Regions from separate parts of the Brevibacillus sp. AF8 genome, predicted to be linked through region 1. Evidence: riboswitches for the same ligand, from Rfam matches in the RefSeq annotation. Region 1 holds a riboswitch; each other region holds the start of a gene.
The links. Region 1 has a riboswitch for S-adenosylmethionine ahead of KB186_RS07200 (homoserine dehydrogenase). Riboswitches for the same ligand answer to the same signal wherever they lie in the genome.

Region 1 (4,212 bases):
GCTCTTTTTGCAAGATGATATCACCATTGCCAATTTGGAGACGCCTATCACCGTCACAGGTGTTGCCGCTCAAAACAAGGAGTATGTCTACAAATCATCGCCACTTGCTGTTCCTGCCATGAAAAACGCGGGGATTGATGTGGTGAATCTCGCCAATAACCACTCCATGGACCAAGGGGTTCCAGGATTGTTGGATACTTTTGACGCTTTGGACGAAAACCGGATTGAATACGTCGGCGCCGGTAAAGATGCCAGCCGTGCCTATTCACCTGTATTCATAGAAAAGAACGGCATCAAGATCGCGATTCTCGGCTTCAGCAGGGTCATTCCCGAAACGAGCTGGTTTGCAGGAGATTCCCAGCCAGGTATGGCCGCTTCCTATGATCCTACACTGGCAGTGAAAGCGATCCAGGATGCGAACAGCCAAGCTGATCTCGTCGTGGTGATTGCACACTGGGGCAAGGAACGCTCCGACTATCCTGTCGATCATCAAAAAGAGCTGTCCCGTGCCTACATCGATGCTGGTGCAGATTTGATTGTCGGCGGTCATCCCCACGTACTTCAAGGCTTTGAACGATACAACGACAAATGGATTGCGTACAGTCTTGGCAATTTCATTTTTACACGGTCAAACGAACCCAAGACTTGGGAAACGATGGTCCTGCAAGCAAGCTGTACGAAAAGCGGCGATTGTGAACTGACGATGCTTCCGTTTCACGCAGAATTGGGACAAGCCGTACCCATGAATGAAAGCAATGGCGCTGCCCTGCTAAAACGCATCGAATCCATTTCTGAGAGTGTCGACATTCAAAGTGACGGGCGTGTGCAGCCACGTGCTAAAGCAGTGGAGACTGCCCCCTGACAAAAGAAGCCGTGTTTCCAGATACCTAGAAATACGGCTTTTCTTCATATGATTCCTCTTCCTTACGCAGATTCAAGAACAGGGAAGCAGCGCACTTCTAAGCCAAAATCATTTTTCAACAAAGACTCATGCTCTTCACTGATTCCTGTCACGATCAAGCCTGCGCGCAAGACGCCACCCAAATCGAATTGGACTTTTAGCTTATGTACGTTCACTCCTGCCTGCTGAAGGAAATGCAAGACTCGGTCTGGCGTCGCAGTATGACATGAGCCCTCAAGATAACACAGGACGTGTTCTGCCGAGTCCGATGTAGCTCCAGCTTTGTCAGCCGTTTTTTCTTTCCAGGTAGGATGCGGCGTGAATGGCTGTGTCAATAAATAGGCCAAATCCTCCACGACTGCACTTGCTGTAGGAAGCTCTCCCGCCCCTCTTCCTGTAAACAGCAAGTCTCCCACGATGTTGCCGGATAGCTGGACAGCATTAAATGCGTCGTGGATTTGCGCCAACGGATGGCTCAGCGGAAGCATGGTTGGTTCAACAGATAGGCGAATTCCTTTCTCAGCTTGATAGGCCTGTGCGATCAGCTTGATCCGATACCCCAGCTCGCTTGCAATCCGAATGTGACCTGCTGACAAATCTGCAATTCCTTTACGAACAACATCCGCTAAAGGCAGCGATTCTCCGTAAACAAGCTGTGCCAAGATATACAATTTGTACATAGCATCGAAGCCTTCTACATCCGAACGAGGGTCTGCTTCCGCATAGCCCAGCTCCTGCGCTTGCTTGAGCACCTCCTGATATGAGAGCTGCTCTGCTTCCATTTTCGTCAAGATGAAGTTCGTTGTTCCGTTGAGAATACCGCGAACACCTTGGATATCATTCGTGCGAAGGAACTGCCTCAGCACACTCAAGATCGGGATGCCCCCTGCCACACTCGCTTCATAGGCAAGATGCACTTGATGCTGATTTGCCAAATCGACTAGCTCTGTTCCTTTTTTCGCCAGGAGCTCTTTGTTGGCAGTTACCACATGGCAGCCCTTTTTGATCAAAGCACGAACGTAGTCATAGGTAGGTTCTACACCACCCATGACCTCCACCACGATATCCACATCGCTTCTCAATACATCCTCAAAATCTGTTGTCAATAAAGCCGGGTCGACATGAACCGCCCGCTCTTTTTCCGAGTCACGCACCAATGCCTTGACGATTTCAATTCGTTTACCCAGACGAGTAGCCAGCTTCTCCTGTTGCGAGCGAATCGTTTTGATTACGCCTCCACCCACTGTCCCCAATCCCAATAATCCTACGCGTACCACTTCTGCACTCATTCTAACCACCCCATACCCCGAATTTTGGATAAAAAGAAAAAGCCATCTTCGATAAGAAGAAGGCTTGTAAGTAGCTAATGCTCCCCCTCCTTATCTCCCAGGACGTATATGTCCTGCAGGAATTGGCACCTTGTCACAAAATATGCGTGACGGTTGCCGGGCTTCATCGGGCCAGTCCCTCCACCTCTCTGGATAAAGAAAATATGAAATTAAAAAACCTTCTTCGCTAAGAAGAAGGTTCATCTACCAATGGAGTAACCCGCTTCTTATCTTTCGAGACGAAACGTCTCGCAGGAATTGGCACCTTGTCGCTATATGCAACGGTTGCCGGGCTTCATCGGGCCAGACCCTCCACCTCTCTGGATAAGAACCATTTATGCTGTTGAGCTTTATTCTAAGAAATTCCAAGGCAAGCGTCAACAAAATTCTTTCTTTTCTGATTGCAAGCTGATTTTGGCAAAGCTTTCAGTTGTAGGTGAACAGGCTTTCTACCTCTTCCATACTGCAGCAAGTGCAATGAAACACGCCCTCGTGGCAGTCCTCAGGCAGCTCCTTTTCCTCAACATATCCGCACCATTGGCAAATAAAAACTTGAATCATCATACGCCCTCCTCTTCTTTTATCCTGCCCAAAATAAAAAAAGCATTTTCCGCTCGACCGTGACGATCGTTAGAAAATGCCAGAAAAGGAGGGACGTACTTGTCCACTCGCTGTTTTTCGCAAGCCATCTCTAACACCTCCCTATCTCCCGTAGGTCTATCAGTGTTGTCGAAACAGGCAGGTCTCCTGACTATGGGTTCATCGTCTAGCGTCGCCTTCCCCGTCTATTTGGATAGACCAGTGGCTTGTTGGACGCTGACTCCCCTCTTACAGTGGCGGGACCGTGTCGGATTTGCACCGAGCTTCCCTATTATCCTTGGGGCGAATTGGTAACGCCCTAAGGAACCTGTTTCCACCTATGAAATTGTCTTTTCTTGCTACTCTCCTCAGTTATTTTTCCGTGTATTGCGAACCTTGTTCGTGGGCCAGTTGCCATTCCTTCCCCAAATACCGCTCTTTCAAAATGGTAGTGTGGTGAGCTTCATGTCCAGCAATCACGTAGGCCAATGTCTTTGCAGATAGTTTGTTTCCGTTGGCAAGTCCTGTACGCGTCCATGCTTCCGGAGAGATTCCGCGGACCTGCGCGATGGTGGAAGCACGAACAGCCTTGTACTCTTCCAATAAATCTGAGAGGTCTCTTAGTTGAAAGCCCCCGTGTTCAACAAAAGCATTCTCATCAAAACCGACGAGGGGTGTCTGATCTCCTCTCGCAATTCTCAACAAGCGATAGCTCATGATGCGTTCTGTATCGATGAGATGACCCAAAACCTCTTTTACCGTCCATTTGCCTGGTGCATACCGATAATCAATTTGCTCGGGCGCAAGTGAGGAAAATAATGCGACTTGCCTCTCTCCTTGTTGTGTGAGGATCGTTTGCAGCTCCCCCTCCGGTACAAGTCCAATATAATAGTCAAAATAAGCAGCGTATTCATCCCGCTCTGGTCGTCTGAGCATACGTTTCCCACTCCTCGTCATTCAGTTTCGATAGACAAATTGCTATGTAAACCTTCAAACAATAGGACCCTTGCCGGGGCTGCATCGGTGCCAATCAGCTTGAGTGGGGCAGCTACCAGAAAGTACTCGCCTGGTGGGACCTCTGCTAGCCGCAAGCCTTCTATGACAATGACTCCCGCTGCAAACAGCTTTTTATGTGTGGGGTGACCCTCCTGGCTACGTTCGATTCCAAGTGCATCAGTGCCAATGCCCCGCACCCCCAGCTCACTTACATATTCTGCACCTTCCTCTGACAGAAAGATGAATTCAAAAGAGAACGCCTCTTCAAAAGAGTTTTTCGTTTTAAACAGGACAAAATCTCCTCGCGCAAGATCGAATCTCTCCAAGTCAGCGCGTGTGATCCTGTCTTCTACCGCTGTGAGATCGAGAACCTTGCAATTGCCAACTAGCTTCTCCAAGGAAATACTC
Region 2 (4,212 bases), on a different contig from region 1:
TGAGCTGGACCAAGACGACAAGGATAATGACGGTAATGATCATGACTTCGATGTCCCATTGCTGGTAGCCGTAGCGCAAGGCGAGATCGCCCAATCCACCGGCACCGACTGCGCCCGCCATAGCAGTGGCACCGATCAAACCGATGGTCGCAATCGTCAGGCAGAGGACGATGCCAGGTCGTGCTTCACGCAGCATGATGCGAAAAATAATCTGCGTCCGGGATGCGCCCATCGCTTGGTACGCTTCGATCACGCCGCGATCTACGTCATGCAGGGCCGTTTCCATCAGGCGTGAGATGTAAGGTGTCGTATAGACGATGAGCGGCACAATGGCTCCCTCAATCCCAATCGAGGTGCCCACGATCAACTCCGTAAAAGGAATGATCGCAACCATAAGAATAATAAAAGGCAGTGAACGCACAATGTTGATGAGCGTATTCAGGGTGTGATAGATGATCTTGTTCGGGAAAAGGTGATTCGCCTGTGTGATGACCAACAAAATCCCGAGCGGAATCCCGATCAATGTCGCAATGAACAACGAAAACCCGACCATGATGACAGTCTCTTGCAGGGATTGCCCGAATACCGGAATCATTTCAATCAGACGCTCCATTAGCTCCGCACCTCCTCTGGTGACACAATATCTACGCGGTAGACGGATTCCCGCAAGAAGCGAATGCCGTCTTGAATGGGCTGGTCTTCACCAGAAATGTGCAATAGCAAAATGCCGAGCGCCGTTCCCTTAATGGTCGTAATCGAGCCGTACAACAGATTGGTGCTAATCGGAAAGTGTGCGGACAAGGTGCCTAGAACTGGATCGAGAGCGGCATCTCCGCGAAAGGCAACGCGAACAATTTTGGAAACGGGTCCGGTTTCTTTTATCTTGGACAAAATCTCCTGTGGTACCTGATCGTCAAAAACCGTTTTGATAAAATTGCGGGTCGTTTGCTCTTGCGGATTGCTGAACACATCCAGAACAGAGCCTTGCTCGATGACGACACCGTTTTCTATGATAGCTACCTGGTCGCAGATTTTTTTGATGACCTGCATTTCATGTGTAATCAGCACGATAGTCAGGTTAAACTTTCGATTGATGTCGAGCAACAGCTCGAGAATCGATTCGGTCGTCTGCGGGTCGAGAGCGGAAGTCGCTTCGTCGCAGAGCAGGATTTCCGGATCAGTCGCAAGCGCACGAGCGATGCCCACCCGTTGCTTTTGTCCACCGGATAGCTGAGAAGGATAAGCATTTGCTTTATCAGACAAGCCAACCAAGCCGAGAAGGTCTTCTACCTTGCGCTTAATGACATCTTTGGGGACGCGATTCATCCGCAAGATTTCCGCCACATTGTCAAAGACATTATAGGAAGAGAGCAGGTTGAAGTGTTGAAAAATAATCCCGATCTTTTTGCGAGCTTGCCGCAGCTCTTTTTCCTTGAGGGTCAGCATGTTCTGGCCATTGACGATCACAGAACCGCTAGTTGGCTTCTCCAACAGGTTGATGGTACGGAGCAGGGTGCTTTTCCCCGCTCCGCTAAAGCCGATCACCCCGTAGATTTGCCCTTTTTCCACCTGCAGGGATACGCCCTTCAATGCTTTTACCTGCTTGTTTCCTACTTGATACGACTTATGAATATCGGTTAGCTGTATCATAACGAGTTCTCCTTGTTGTTCTTGATGTTCCTGGCGTCGATCTTACCAGGACGGCAGTACAGCTCCTTCAAAACGCTCGTCGATGAATTTTTTCACTTCTTCCGAGCGGTAGATGTCCACCAGCTTTTTGACGGCAGGGTTGTCTTTGTTGGTTTCGTTGACTGCCAAGATGTTCACGTACGGAGAGTCAGCCTTCTCAGCGAAGATCGCGTCTTTTTTCGGAGAGTAGCCAGCTTCCATTGCGAAATTCGTATTAATCGAAGCAACCTCTACGTTATTCAGCGAGCGTGCCAGGAAAGCAGCCTCCAGCTCTTTGAATTGCAAATTTTTCGGATTTTCCACGATGTCCAATGGTGTTGCGTTGTCACCCACGCCATCCTTGAGCTTAATCAAGCCAGCTGCCTGATAGAGCAGCAATGCGCGTGCTCGGTTGGTCGGGTCGTTTTGAATGCCGACAACACCGCCTGCCGGGATATCCTCGACTTTTTTATGCTTGGTGGAGTAAAGACCCATTGGATACGTCACGGTTTTTCCGACCTCGACGATCTTTGTTTTGTGATCCTGATTGAACTTCGCCAAGAACGGAATGGTTTGGAAGCTGTTTACATCGAGATTTCCTTTATCGAGAGCTTGGTTCGGCTGTACGTAATCGTTGAAAACGACGACTTCGACGTCGAGTCCTTTGCCTTTGGCGACTTCTTTTACTTTGTTGAGAATCTCTTCGTGCGGGCCGCCAGTGACGCCGACCTTGAGTGAGGTTTGTTCAGCAGCAGTGCCACCGTTAGCAGGCGCAGCTTCTTGTTTACCACCGCAAGCCGTTACGAGCGATGCAGCGAGCAGCAGTGTAGTGAGCAGTAGACCAGTCTTTTTCATGAAAATACCCCTTTTCTCTGGATGTAAGATGGAAACGAAAAAAGCCTCTTCCGACAGAAGAGGCGAAAACTGCGAGTATGTAAACACACTGCAACAATACCTCTCTTATCTGTCGGAATAAATTCCGCTGGATTTGGCACCATATCGTTTGCGATAGGTTGCCGAGGTGTCATAGGGCCAGTCCCTCAACCTCTCTTCATAAGAGAATGTGCTATGAAATTTTAACGAAAGATAAAATCGCTAATCCTTATTCGAATAGTTGGATTATATCTTGCACCAACGTGGATGTCAAAGTTTTTTTCAAATGAATGTGATATTTGCGAAAAATGTGGTGATTCTACCTTCCTTTCGCATTACTCCTGTACAACCACCAATCGGGCGGGATGAGAGTCTGTCATTTTTTGAATATTTTCCATATTAATTATTGATTTTCCATTTATTGCCATGTAATATACTTAATAGGAAGATAATTCCAAATTACTAGTGATGGAGGATTATTATGAAAAGATCTGTTAAAGGTACAATTGCAGCAGCTCTTTTACTTAGCAGTCTATCTATTGGATCTAGTGCTATGGCATCATCACATGATGCAGTTGTAAAAGAAAAATATCCGGAGAGTCACGTTAAGGTTAATCAGGTTAAATATCCGGATACTTCCGCAAAATCTTTTATGAAGTTATTGGAACCTATGGGATCTGAAAGACCGATTGACGACGTTCCAATTAAGAATGCCAAAACGGATTCCAAAAATTTTAATATTCCAGAGGGCTATGGTTGGGTTAAAGTGTGGGTATATAATAGTGGAACCTACGAGATCAAAGTGTCCGTTACTGATTCATCCGGTAGTCAGAAAATGTTCTTTAGAGTACCACCTTATGGTAATCAAAAATTTGAAATAAGTAGCTCGCCTTGGGGAACTGGTTCGCATACAGTTTCGCTTTCGTCAGATGAGAACATGGAAGGTAAAGTTGCAGTTAAAATAGCACAACACCAGAATGAGCTGTAACACATAACAAAATACCAAAAACGAAAAAACATCTCGGTTCACTGTTTATGGTGAATCGAGATGTTTTTTTTGGCGTTGTACTCGCCTCCAAGTGGGGATAGAAAAATCTGAAATTTAATTTTCTGACAGACCACGAGAGAACTGCCCACCCTGAAAGGGGGGAGGGGCAGAAGGTATCGCATAGTCCCCTGTCCGGTAAATCCCGGTAGATCAATTCACGCAATTATATGAAATTGATCTAAATACGAATATTCTATTGAAGAATCGGGAAATCATTTGTATAATGAGAGCGAATGAACTCTATGCCAGCTATCGCAGGTGATGACATGACTCTCGTGGACTCCAATGAAACCAGAAAAAAGCTGTCTGCCATCTATAATGAGATAGCAAAAGAGTTGTTCGGATTTGGAACGACTTTGCTCCGAGTCACGATTGAAAACCAGATGATTACGTTCCAAGCCAAGCATCGTCGCTCTCCGCGCTCACAAGCGTTGGAAGGAGAAGCGCCGGCCCTCAAGCTCGAAGTCGATTTTCGCATGTCCCTTCTTTATAAGAAGAAACTGAGAGAACGACTGGAAGAAGAGATGGGGTTGCCGTTGGAAGCCGTGCTGAGGGACTATGATGCGCCTACGCAGTGGGCGATCACGAATGTTATTTTAGCTGAATCAGAACTGAATACCTGA
Region 3 (4,212 bases), on a different contig from region 1:
GCATTGTTCTCCTTTATGGTCACGATATGGATGATATTTGAGTTATATTTCCCCTTGAAATTTGCCAGGTGGGAATATTTGTTTCCCGTCATGGACACCAGCCTGGAGAACCTTTTCAATGGAATGATTGCCATGTCTTTGACCAGTGCCGGCTTTGAGATCCTCTACGTTGCCTATCCATATGTACAAAATAAAGAGAGGGTACCAAAAAGTGTACAGTTGGGGGTGCTGGTGACGTATCTGATCTATTTGCTAGTCATGATTGTGGCGCTGGTCTTTTTTAGTCAGGGTCAGCTCATGAGAACGATCTGGGCGACACTCAATATGCAAAAGATGGTGTACCTCCCTATTCTGGAAAGGTTTGAGCTGGTTGTCATTTCGTTATGGCTTCTCGTGATCTTGCCGAATATCATGCTGTATTTGTGGGCTTCTGCCCGAGGTCTCAAGCGCTTGTTCGGATTCAATCTACGTCATTCATTGTATTGGATTATACCCGTGATTTATGTAGCCTCCTTGTCGCTGCTTTCCAGGCAGGAGATGAGTCGGATCACGAATATTTACTCGCATATAACCCTGTACATTATATACGTGTACCCCTATTTTTTGTATCTGATGGTCTGGCTGAAGCAACGAAAGCAAAGGGCGAAACCAACCAGCAAAGGAGAGAGTGCCTGATGCTGCCCAAGCGTCTTTTTGCCTTGTGGTGTTCATGTGTCCTTGTTCTGGCAGGCTGTTCAGATCGGCAAATTTTTGATGAGACAGGACTTGCCACGTCTGTCGGCTATGATCTGTTAAAGGATGGAAACATTCGGGGGACAGCAATCATGCCCTCCATTAATCCGGAGGCGAAAGAAAAGATACAAGTTTTTTCAGCCACCGGTGAAACCAGCAAGGGAATTCGGGATCGGATCAATTTACAATCAGATAAAAGAGTATTGGGTGGGCAAATTCGTGTCGCACTCTACAGTGAAAAATTGGCGAAACGTGGACTTGGCAGTATCATTGACACGTTGTATCGGGATTCCTCTATTTCCAGCAGGGTTTATCTTTGCCTATTCGAAGGCGAAACATATGATATGTTAACGTATCCCTATTCTGAAGCAGGGAATATCGGAATCTATCTATACCGTATGATTGAGCAAAATATTGAAGGGGAAAAAATTCCGTCTTCCACCATGCATGAGTTTTTTCGAGCTTATTATGACAAAGGAATCGACCCGATCATGCCGTTTATTGCAAAAAAGGGAAATGAGCTGCAAATCAAGGGTATCGCATTATTTCAAGGGGACCGTTATGTAGGGTGGATCACACCAAAGGAAGCCTTTTTAATCAAGCTCATGCATGGGAAATTCAGGATTGGGAGCTACGATACTTCTGTCCCTGCTCATATTTTTGGCGAGGTGCACAAGAATCACGGAAGTAAAAATGATCGTGTGCAGCTTGTCTTTGATACGATTTCCAGCCATTCAAAAATCGAGCTGACCCAAGTATCTCCCCCGATCTTTGATATTTACATCCGATTAAATGCGCGGATTTTGGAATTAACCCTCCCGCTGAAGCTAGAGAATGCAAGGTTGATGAAAATCATGGAACATGCACTGGAAGAAGAGCTCGGAAAAGAACTGCAGAAAGTAGTCCACAAATTGCAGGACCTCAATGTCGATCCAGCTGGGTTCGGGATCGTGTATCGTTCAAATAGAAGAGGGAAGGCAAATATGACGCAGGCCGAATGGAGAAAGATGTTCAAAGATGCGACATTTCACTTTCACGTAAAGTCGACCATAATACGCAACGGCGTCATGGATTAAAAAACTTTTTCCTGCTATTACTATTGACGTGATATTTTCAAAAAGGATATAATCCGTTTTGTATCATCAAGAAATAGAAAAAACGAACATAATATACGTAGATATCTTTCTTATCAAGAGAGGCGGAGGGACAGGCCCTATGAAGCCCGGCAGCCGGTTCATTTTCGAATGAACGTCGCGGTGCCAATTCCTACAGGATTGTTTGGATCTTGTGTAGATGAGAAGGGTGGATGCGAACGTATACATTGCGTTGCAGCCCCTTTTTCGTTTATGAAAAAGGGGTTTTCATATTTTTATCAAGATTATGGTCGGGAGGTGGATGCGTTGATCCAACTGCGTCATTTGCATAAAAGCTATCAAGTTCAAGGTAAAACCATCCCAGCGTTAACGGGGATCGACCTTTCCATAGAGCAAGGCGAAATTTACGGGATCATTGGACATTCGGGTGCCGGGAAAAGTACATTGATCCGATGCATCAATTTGCTAGAGCGCCCAACTTCAGGGGAAGTTATTGTGGACGGCGTCGATTTGACAAAGCTGGATGAAGGGAAGCTGCAAGAAAAGCGCCGCTCAATCGGCATGATTTTTCAGCACTTCAACTTGCTGTCTTCTTCGACAGTCGGCGAAAATGTCGCTTTTCCGCTCAAGCTGGCAAAGCGTCCAAAGGCAGAGATTGATAAGAAAGTAAACGAACTGCTGAAGCTGGTGGGCTTGGAGGCACATAAGGACAAATATCCGTCCCAGCTGTCTGGCGGACAGAAGCAACGTGTCGGGATCGCCCGTGCGCTCGCGAATGATCCAAAAGTGCTGCTCTGCGACGAAGCTACATCGGCTCTCGATCCGCAGACGACGAACTCCATTCTGGGACTGCTCTTGGACATTAACCGCAAGCTGGGCTTGACCATAGTGTTGATTACTCACGAGATGCACGTCATTCGCTCTATTTGTGATCGTGTCGGCGTGATTGATGGAGGAAAGATCGTCGAGTCGGGTAACGTACTGGATGTATTCCTTCGTCCGAAGCATCCAACGACACAAGAATTCGTGGAACAAGTAGCAGATTCTACAGAGCTGCGCGAAGCAGTCGAGCACGAAAAAGCCTCGGGGAACCGCACGATTGCTCGTGTCACCTTCCTCGGAGAAAAAACGTACCAGCCGATCCTGTTCCAAACGATGCAAGAGACCGGTACAGTGTTCAGTATTTTGCAGGGAACAATCTCCCGCATGAAAGATACGCCGTATGGTCAGTTGGTGATCGAGCTGGAAGGCGATGTCGCACAGAATCAAAAGACCATCGAGACGCTGCGCCAACGTGGCTTGGAAGTAGAGGTGATATAAATGGACTGGACATTCGAAAATGTGGATTGGGCTGAAATCGGCGAAGGTACGATGGACACGCTCACGATGCTTGGCTTTTCCACCCTGTTTACCGTCCTGATTGGTTTGCCGTTGGGCATCATTCTGTTTTTGACTTCTCGCGGACAGCTTTTGCAAAACCGCACTTTTTATACGATCGCATCATTCGTTGTCAACGTATTGCGCTCGGTACCATTTATCATTTTGATGATCTTGCTGATTCCTGTGACGAAAATGCTCGTAGGAACCTCACTCGGTGTACTGGGTGCCATTCCGCCGCTCGTGTTTGGGGCCGCTCCATTTTTCGCACGTTTGGTGGAAACCTCTCTGCGTGAGATTGATAAAGGCGTGATCGAGGCCGCACAATCTATGGGTGCTTCCAATTGGCAGATCGTCTGGAATGTCCTTTTGCCAGAGTCTAGGTCAGGTCTGATCGCAGGTATTACGATCACGACGGTAACACTGGTCTCCTACACGGCAATGTCTGGGGTAATTGGCGGCGGTGGTTTGGGTGACTTGGCGATCCGATACGGTTATCAGCGTTTCCAAACCGATGTCATGATTGTGACTGTTGTTATTTTGCTGGTGATGGTACAGATCTTACAATCGCTGGGGGACCGTCTGGTTCTGAAATTCAGCCGCAAATAGGATCTTTCCATATAGATTTTCAAAAAATAAGATGAAATACATGCAAGGGGGAAATCATTCATGAAAAAGCTAGTCGTATCTGTACTTTCTACTGTATTGGCATTTTCTTTGGCAGCTTGCGGAGGCAAAACGGAAACAGCACCTGCTCCAGCTGAAGGCGGCGCACAAGGCGGACAAAAGGAAGTAACATTGAAGGTAGGCGCTTCTCCCGTTCCACATGCAGCAATCTTGAAATTTATTCAACCAAAACTGAAAGAACAAGGCGTGAACTTGGAAGTCCAAGAGTTCACTGATTACGTACAGCCTAACGTTCAAGTGAACGAAAAACAACTCGACGCAAACTTCTTCCAGCACAAGCCTTACCTGGAAGATTTCAATAAAGGACAAAACATGAACCTGG
Region 4 (4,212 bases), on a different contig from region 1:
TCTCGCTCAATGTCCCCGGATTAATACCAGTTAAATCCCCTAGTTTGCTTAATGTATAACCGCGCGCTCGCCGATGTTGTTCGATTTCTGACCGCAGCGACTGGTGCAATGTCCCTAGCAGTCCCCCCATATTGGATCACCCTTTTAGTTTTACTTTATTTTACAATCAAATGGTTTTTTTTGGAAGATGTATTAGACATTTCTTTGTCGTTTTACTAGTTTTTGTAAGGAGATGTTCACATGCAAGTAACCATAACAGAGCTTGTTATGGTTACACTAAGCTTTCGCTATTCCTTTTTCCCAATCAACATTTCCACTTCCTCGATTTCCTTCGGGATCTGTGACGAGAGTATCTCGCAGCCCTCTGCTGTTACCAACACATTATCTTCAATCCGAATCCCAATGGCTTCTTCCTCTATGTACAGACCTGGTTCAATCGTGATCACCATACCAGGCTGCAAGCCAACATTGTAATCTGAGAAATCGTGCGTATCCAGTCCAAGGTGATGTGACACGGAATGATAGTAGTATTTGGAGAGCTCACTGCTGTCTTGGATGAGACCGAGACGTAGCAGACCATCTGTCAGGACCTGTTTCGTAACATCATTGAGTTCTGAAAGTGTGACACCAGGCTTCACTGCTTCGATGGTCTTGATTTCTGCTTCGAGCACGAGTTGATAGATCGCTTTCTGTCGTTCAGTAAAGCGACCATTTACGGGAAACGTTCGCGAAATATCAGCCGCATAGTAATTCGATGCTGCACCGAGGTCGAGGAGGACCAAGTCACCATCTACCGCACGCTGATTATTCGCTTCATAGTGCAAGATAGTAGCATTGACGCCACTAGCAATAATGGGTAAATAAGGAAGCTCGCGAACACCGTGCGACTTCAACGTGAAATCATAGTGCGCCTCTAGTTCATATTCCATGATTCCAGGACGTGCATACGACCACATGCGCCGGATTGCTTCATCCGTGATCGTAATCGCACGTCTGATCTCTTCGATTTCGGCCGAACTCTTCAACATACGCAGTTCTTTCAGCCATGGGCCCGCATCGTGAATTTGAAGGGTCCGGTATTTCTTCTGCGCGTCTTCGGCAAAATTGTCTGCAGGGGTCAGCTCGTCGCTCCACTGATAGCGATACAAGTCAAGATAGAGTGAGGACTTGCCTTCGCAGCGCCTCACAAAGACTCCAAATGACTCCAGCCACTCATCGAGATAGTCGAAGTGTTCAATACCAGATTGCTCCTTCGCCTCTTGATCGGATAAGACCGCCCCTGTCCATTTCGCTTCCAGCTCATTTGGGCGCTGAAGAAATAGCGTTTCGTTTACGATGCCAGCGCGTTTTGTGATCATGAGAATGAGGTTGCTGCGCGAAATGCCCGTTAGATAATAGAAGTTGCGGTTTGGTGAAAACAGATATTTATCGTCATTGCTGCGTGTCTTGACAACCCCTGAAAAGAGGACAAGTGCGCTGTGGTCTGGCATTTTTTCCGCGAGTTTTTGACGGCGCTTGATGAATTCTATTGAATGTATGGTGTTTGTCATATGTTTGATACCCCTTCGTTCGTGAGTTTCTTCACGGATTGATATCGATTGTGAAAAGCGTTCTTGATCGCTTCAAGTTCAGTATAGTCTGATAATTTTCTGCCGATTTCAGTTTGAAAGTATCCTCCTTTCTTCTTTATTTTAGGATACTTTCATCAATTGGGAAACGAGTTTCAACAAAGAGCAGTTGCTTTATGCAAACTGCTCCTTGTCACCGTAGATTACGAAGGTTGCCGGGTTTCATCGGGCCAGTCCCTCCACCACTCTCGATAAGAATGTTCTATGAAATGTAATTTCATAGAACATTCTTTTATTTTTCTTTATTATTTATGGAAATGCAAGAATGTCGGCCCAAATCTTAATTGTCGTGGCTAGGATCAACAAGGCTAGAATGGTTTGGAGAATCCGGGTGTCCAAACGTTTGCTGACCTTTGTACCGAGCGGCGCTGCCAAGATGCTGGCGAATACCATGATCACGGATGGCCAAAACAATATATCCCCTGCCATCCATTTTCCTATGGTCGATCCAATGGAAGAAAGGAAGGTGATGGCAAGAGAGGAAGCAATCGCAACTCTTATCGGTATCCTAAGGATGATCAACATGATGGGAACCAAAATAAAAGCGCCAGCTGCCCCTACAATTCCAGAGGCACCTCCGACAATCAAAGCGGATAATACAGCTGTTGGCTTATGAAAGATCATCTCGGTCGTCTGTTCACGTTCGTCCATTCGCTTTTTTGGCAGGAACATCAAGATTACAGCAATGGTGGCCAGAATGGCGTAGACGATATTGATGGCATCTGCTGAAAGATATTTTCCTCCATATCCTCCAAGCAAGCTCCCTACAATAATGGCACTTCCCATGTACACAACGAGCTGGTAATGGATAAGCTGATCTTTGCGTAGAGTCCAAACAGCAGCCAGGGTGGCAAAAAATACTTGGACGGCACTTATTCCGGATACTTGGTGAGCTGTGTAAGCAACGAATCCAAGGGCGGGCGGAATGTACAGAAGCATCGGATACTTGATGATGGAGCCCCCGATCCCGACGAGACCAGAGATAAATGATCCCGCGAAACCGATAACAAACAGTGTGATTACGAGGTCGATAGTCATAGGCTCACCCTTGCAACTCCTCGCTTCGTTTTATCCTAGTTCTACGACTGCCAAGCCGTCTCGTTGCCATTTCAATATTCCGCCGCTCAAATTCATCACTTCTTTGAATCCGTTTGCTTTCAGAATGCTGGCGCCAATAGCGGATCGGGCACCGGAACGGCACTGTACAAGAAGTGGCTTCTCGCGAGGAATCTCAACCAGCCGCACGGCGAGTGTACCGAGCATGATGTGCTGTGCATCCGGAATGTGTCCTTCCTTCCACTCAGCCAAATTACGAACATCTACTACGTGAACCTCTCCTTTTTCCACGCGATCTGCAATCTCCAGCGGTGTTACCTCCTCGATTGTCTCGAGCGAAGACGCTTCCCTTTCTATTAACTTGCCGCAGTCGATATATCCTGTGACATGATCAATCCCTACGGAATGCAGGGCTTGCAAAATCTCGTCCAGCTCATCTGGGTTGGCCAGAATGTGAACCGGGCGATTGTAATCGACAATCCAGCCCGCCCAGTTGGCAAATGACTTGTTAAAAGGAATGTGAAGAGTTCCCGCCAGATGCCCCTTCGCAAATTTCTGAAAAGGACGCGTATCGATCAGCTGTCCGTTTTCCACCGATTCCTTGACCGCTTCAAGCGAGTTGAACTCTTGAACAACGGGGAGTTCCTTGAGCAAAGCAGGGCCTTCCTTATTCACGCGCTTCATCACTGCAAAATACGTTGGCGGCTCTGGTTGTCCATCAAGGAGTGCCTGAACGAATTCCTCTTCACTAGAGTGTGACATCGCCCAGTTAAAGAGTTTTTCGTAGCCGACGGTAGAAGACGGCACGGCCCCCAGTGCTTTCCCGCAAGCACTTCCTGCGCCATGAGCTGGCCATACCTGCATATAATCCGGCAGTTGCTTGAATTTTTGGAGGGACTGGAACATGTCTCGTGCACCTGACTCGGACGTACCCTTCATTCCCGCCGCTTTTTCGAGCAAATCCGGTCTGCCGATATCGCCGACAAAGACGAAATCTCCCGTGAAGATCCCGATGGGGCGATCTGCATTCCCTCCATGGTCAGTCAAAAGGAAGGAGATGCTCTCAGGCGTATGGCCAGGCGTATGCATAACTTCAAATAGCAAGTTTCCGATAAAAAAACGATCTCCATCGTGGACAAGCTGATGGTTCAAACCCTCCAAGTATTGATATTTCCAGTCTTCATCGCCCTCATTGGATAAAAACAGCTTCGCTTGGTGAACTGCCCCCAATTCCCTGGCACCAGATACAAAATCAGCGTGTATGTGGGTTTCCGTGGCGGCTACAATGGTAACTCCCTCTTCTTTGGCGACTTGAAAATAAGGAGCCAGATTACGGGCAGGATCGATCACAATCGCCTCCCCGGTTTTTTGGCAGCCAACCAGATAAGATGCATGGGCCAATTTCTCATCAAAAAAGTAACGCAATAACATGGTTCATTCCTCCCTTTACAACATCTCTTATTCGTTTAATTTTCCCACGAGAACTTCGAGAAGCGCCACGGAAACAGATTCGCTTTTACGCTCGGCT

Region 2: another riboswitch for S-adenosylmethionine. It lies ahead of KB186_RS21005 (MetQ/NlpA family ABC transporter substrate-binding protein); the one in region 1 lies ahead of KB186_RS07200 (homoserine dehydrogenase).
Region 3: another riboswitch for S-adenosylmethionine. It lies ahead of KB186_RS19160 (methionine ABC transporter ATP-binding protein); the one in region 1 lies ahead of KB186_RS07200 (homoserine dehydrogenase).
Region 4: another riboswitch for S-adenosylmethionine. It lies ahead of KB186_RS00540 (aminopeptidase P N-terminal domain-containing protein); the one in region 1 lies ahead of KB186_RS07200 (homoserine dehydrogenase).

What each region holds. Positions count from the first base shown of each region.
Region 1 covers NZ_JAGQDN010000003.1:184,425-188,636, forward strand. The annotation lists gene KB186_RS07195 (CapA family protein) at 1-862, shown strand, start outside; gene KB186_RS07200 (homoserine dehydrogenase) at 925-2,190, opposite strand; SAM riboswitch class I at 2,278-2,389, opposite strand; SAM riboswitch class I at 2,454-2,560, opposite strand; gene KB186_RS07205 (hypothetical protein) at 2,656-2,793, opposite strand; cobalamin riboswitch at 2,950-3,155, opposite strand; gene KB186_RS07210 (DinB family protein) at 3,181-3,744, opposite strand; gene KB186_RS07215 (cyclase family protein) at 3,762-4,212, opposite strand, start outside.
Region 2 covers NZ_JAGQDN010000018.1:90,108-94,319, reverse strand. The annotation lists gene KB186_RS21015 (methionine ABC transporter permease) at 1-613, opposite strand, end outside; gene KB186_RS21010 (methionine ABC transporter ATP-binding protein) at 613-1,650, opposite strand; gene KB186_RS21005 (MetQ/NlpA family ABC transporter substrate-binding protein) at 1,693-2,523, opposite strand; SAM riboswitch class I at 2,626-2,728, opposite strand; gene KB186_RS21000 (hypothetical protein) at 3,023-3,529, shown strand; gene KB186_RS20995 (Na-translocating system protein MpsC family protein) at 3,856-4,212, shown strand.
Region 3 covers NZ_JAGQDN010000015.1:127,712-131,923, forward strand. The annotation lists gene KB186_RS19150 (GerAB/ArcD/ProY family transporter) at 1-675, shown strand, start outside; gene KB186_RS19155 (Ger(x)C family spore germination protein) at 675-1,808, shown strand; SAM riboswitch class I at 1,916-2,032, shown strand; gene KB186_RS19160 (methionine ABC transporter ATP-binding protein) at 2,133-3,146, shown strand; gene KB186_RS19165 (methionine ABC transporter permease) at 3,147-3,812, shown strand; gene KB186_RS19170 (MetQ/NlpA family ABC transporter substrate-binding protein) at 3,873-4,212, shown strand, end outside.
Region 4 covers NZ_JAGQDN010000001.1:147,844-152,055, reverse strand. The annotation lists gene KB186_RS00545 (helix-turn-helix domain-containing protein) at 1-130, opposite strand, end outside; gene KB186_RS00540 (aminopeptidase P N-terminal domain-containing protein) at 288-1,550, opposite strand; SAM riboswitch class I at 1,700-1,826, opposite strand; gene KB186_RS00535 (sulfite exporter TauE/SafE family protein) at 1,878-2,666, opposite strand; gene KB186_RS00530 (MBL fold metallo-hydrolase) at 2,697-4,115, opposite strand; gene KB186_RS28220 (hypothetical protein) at 4,143-4,212, opposite strand, start outside.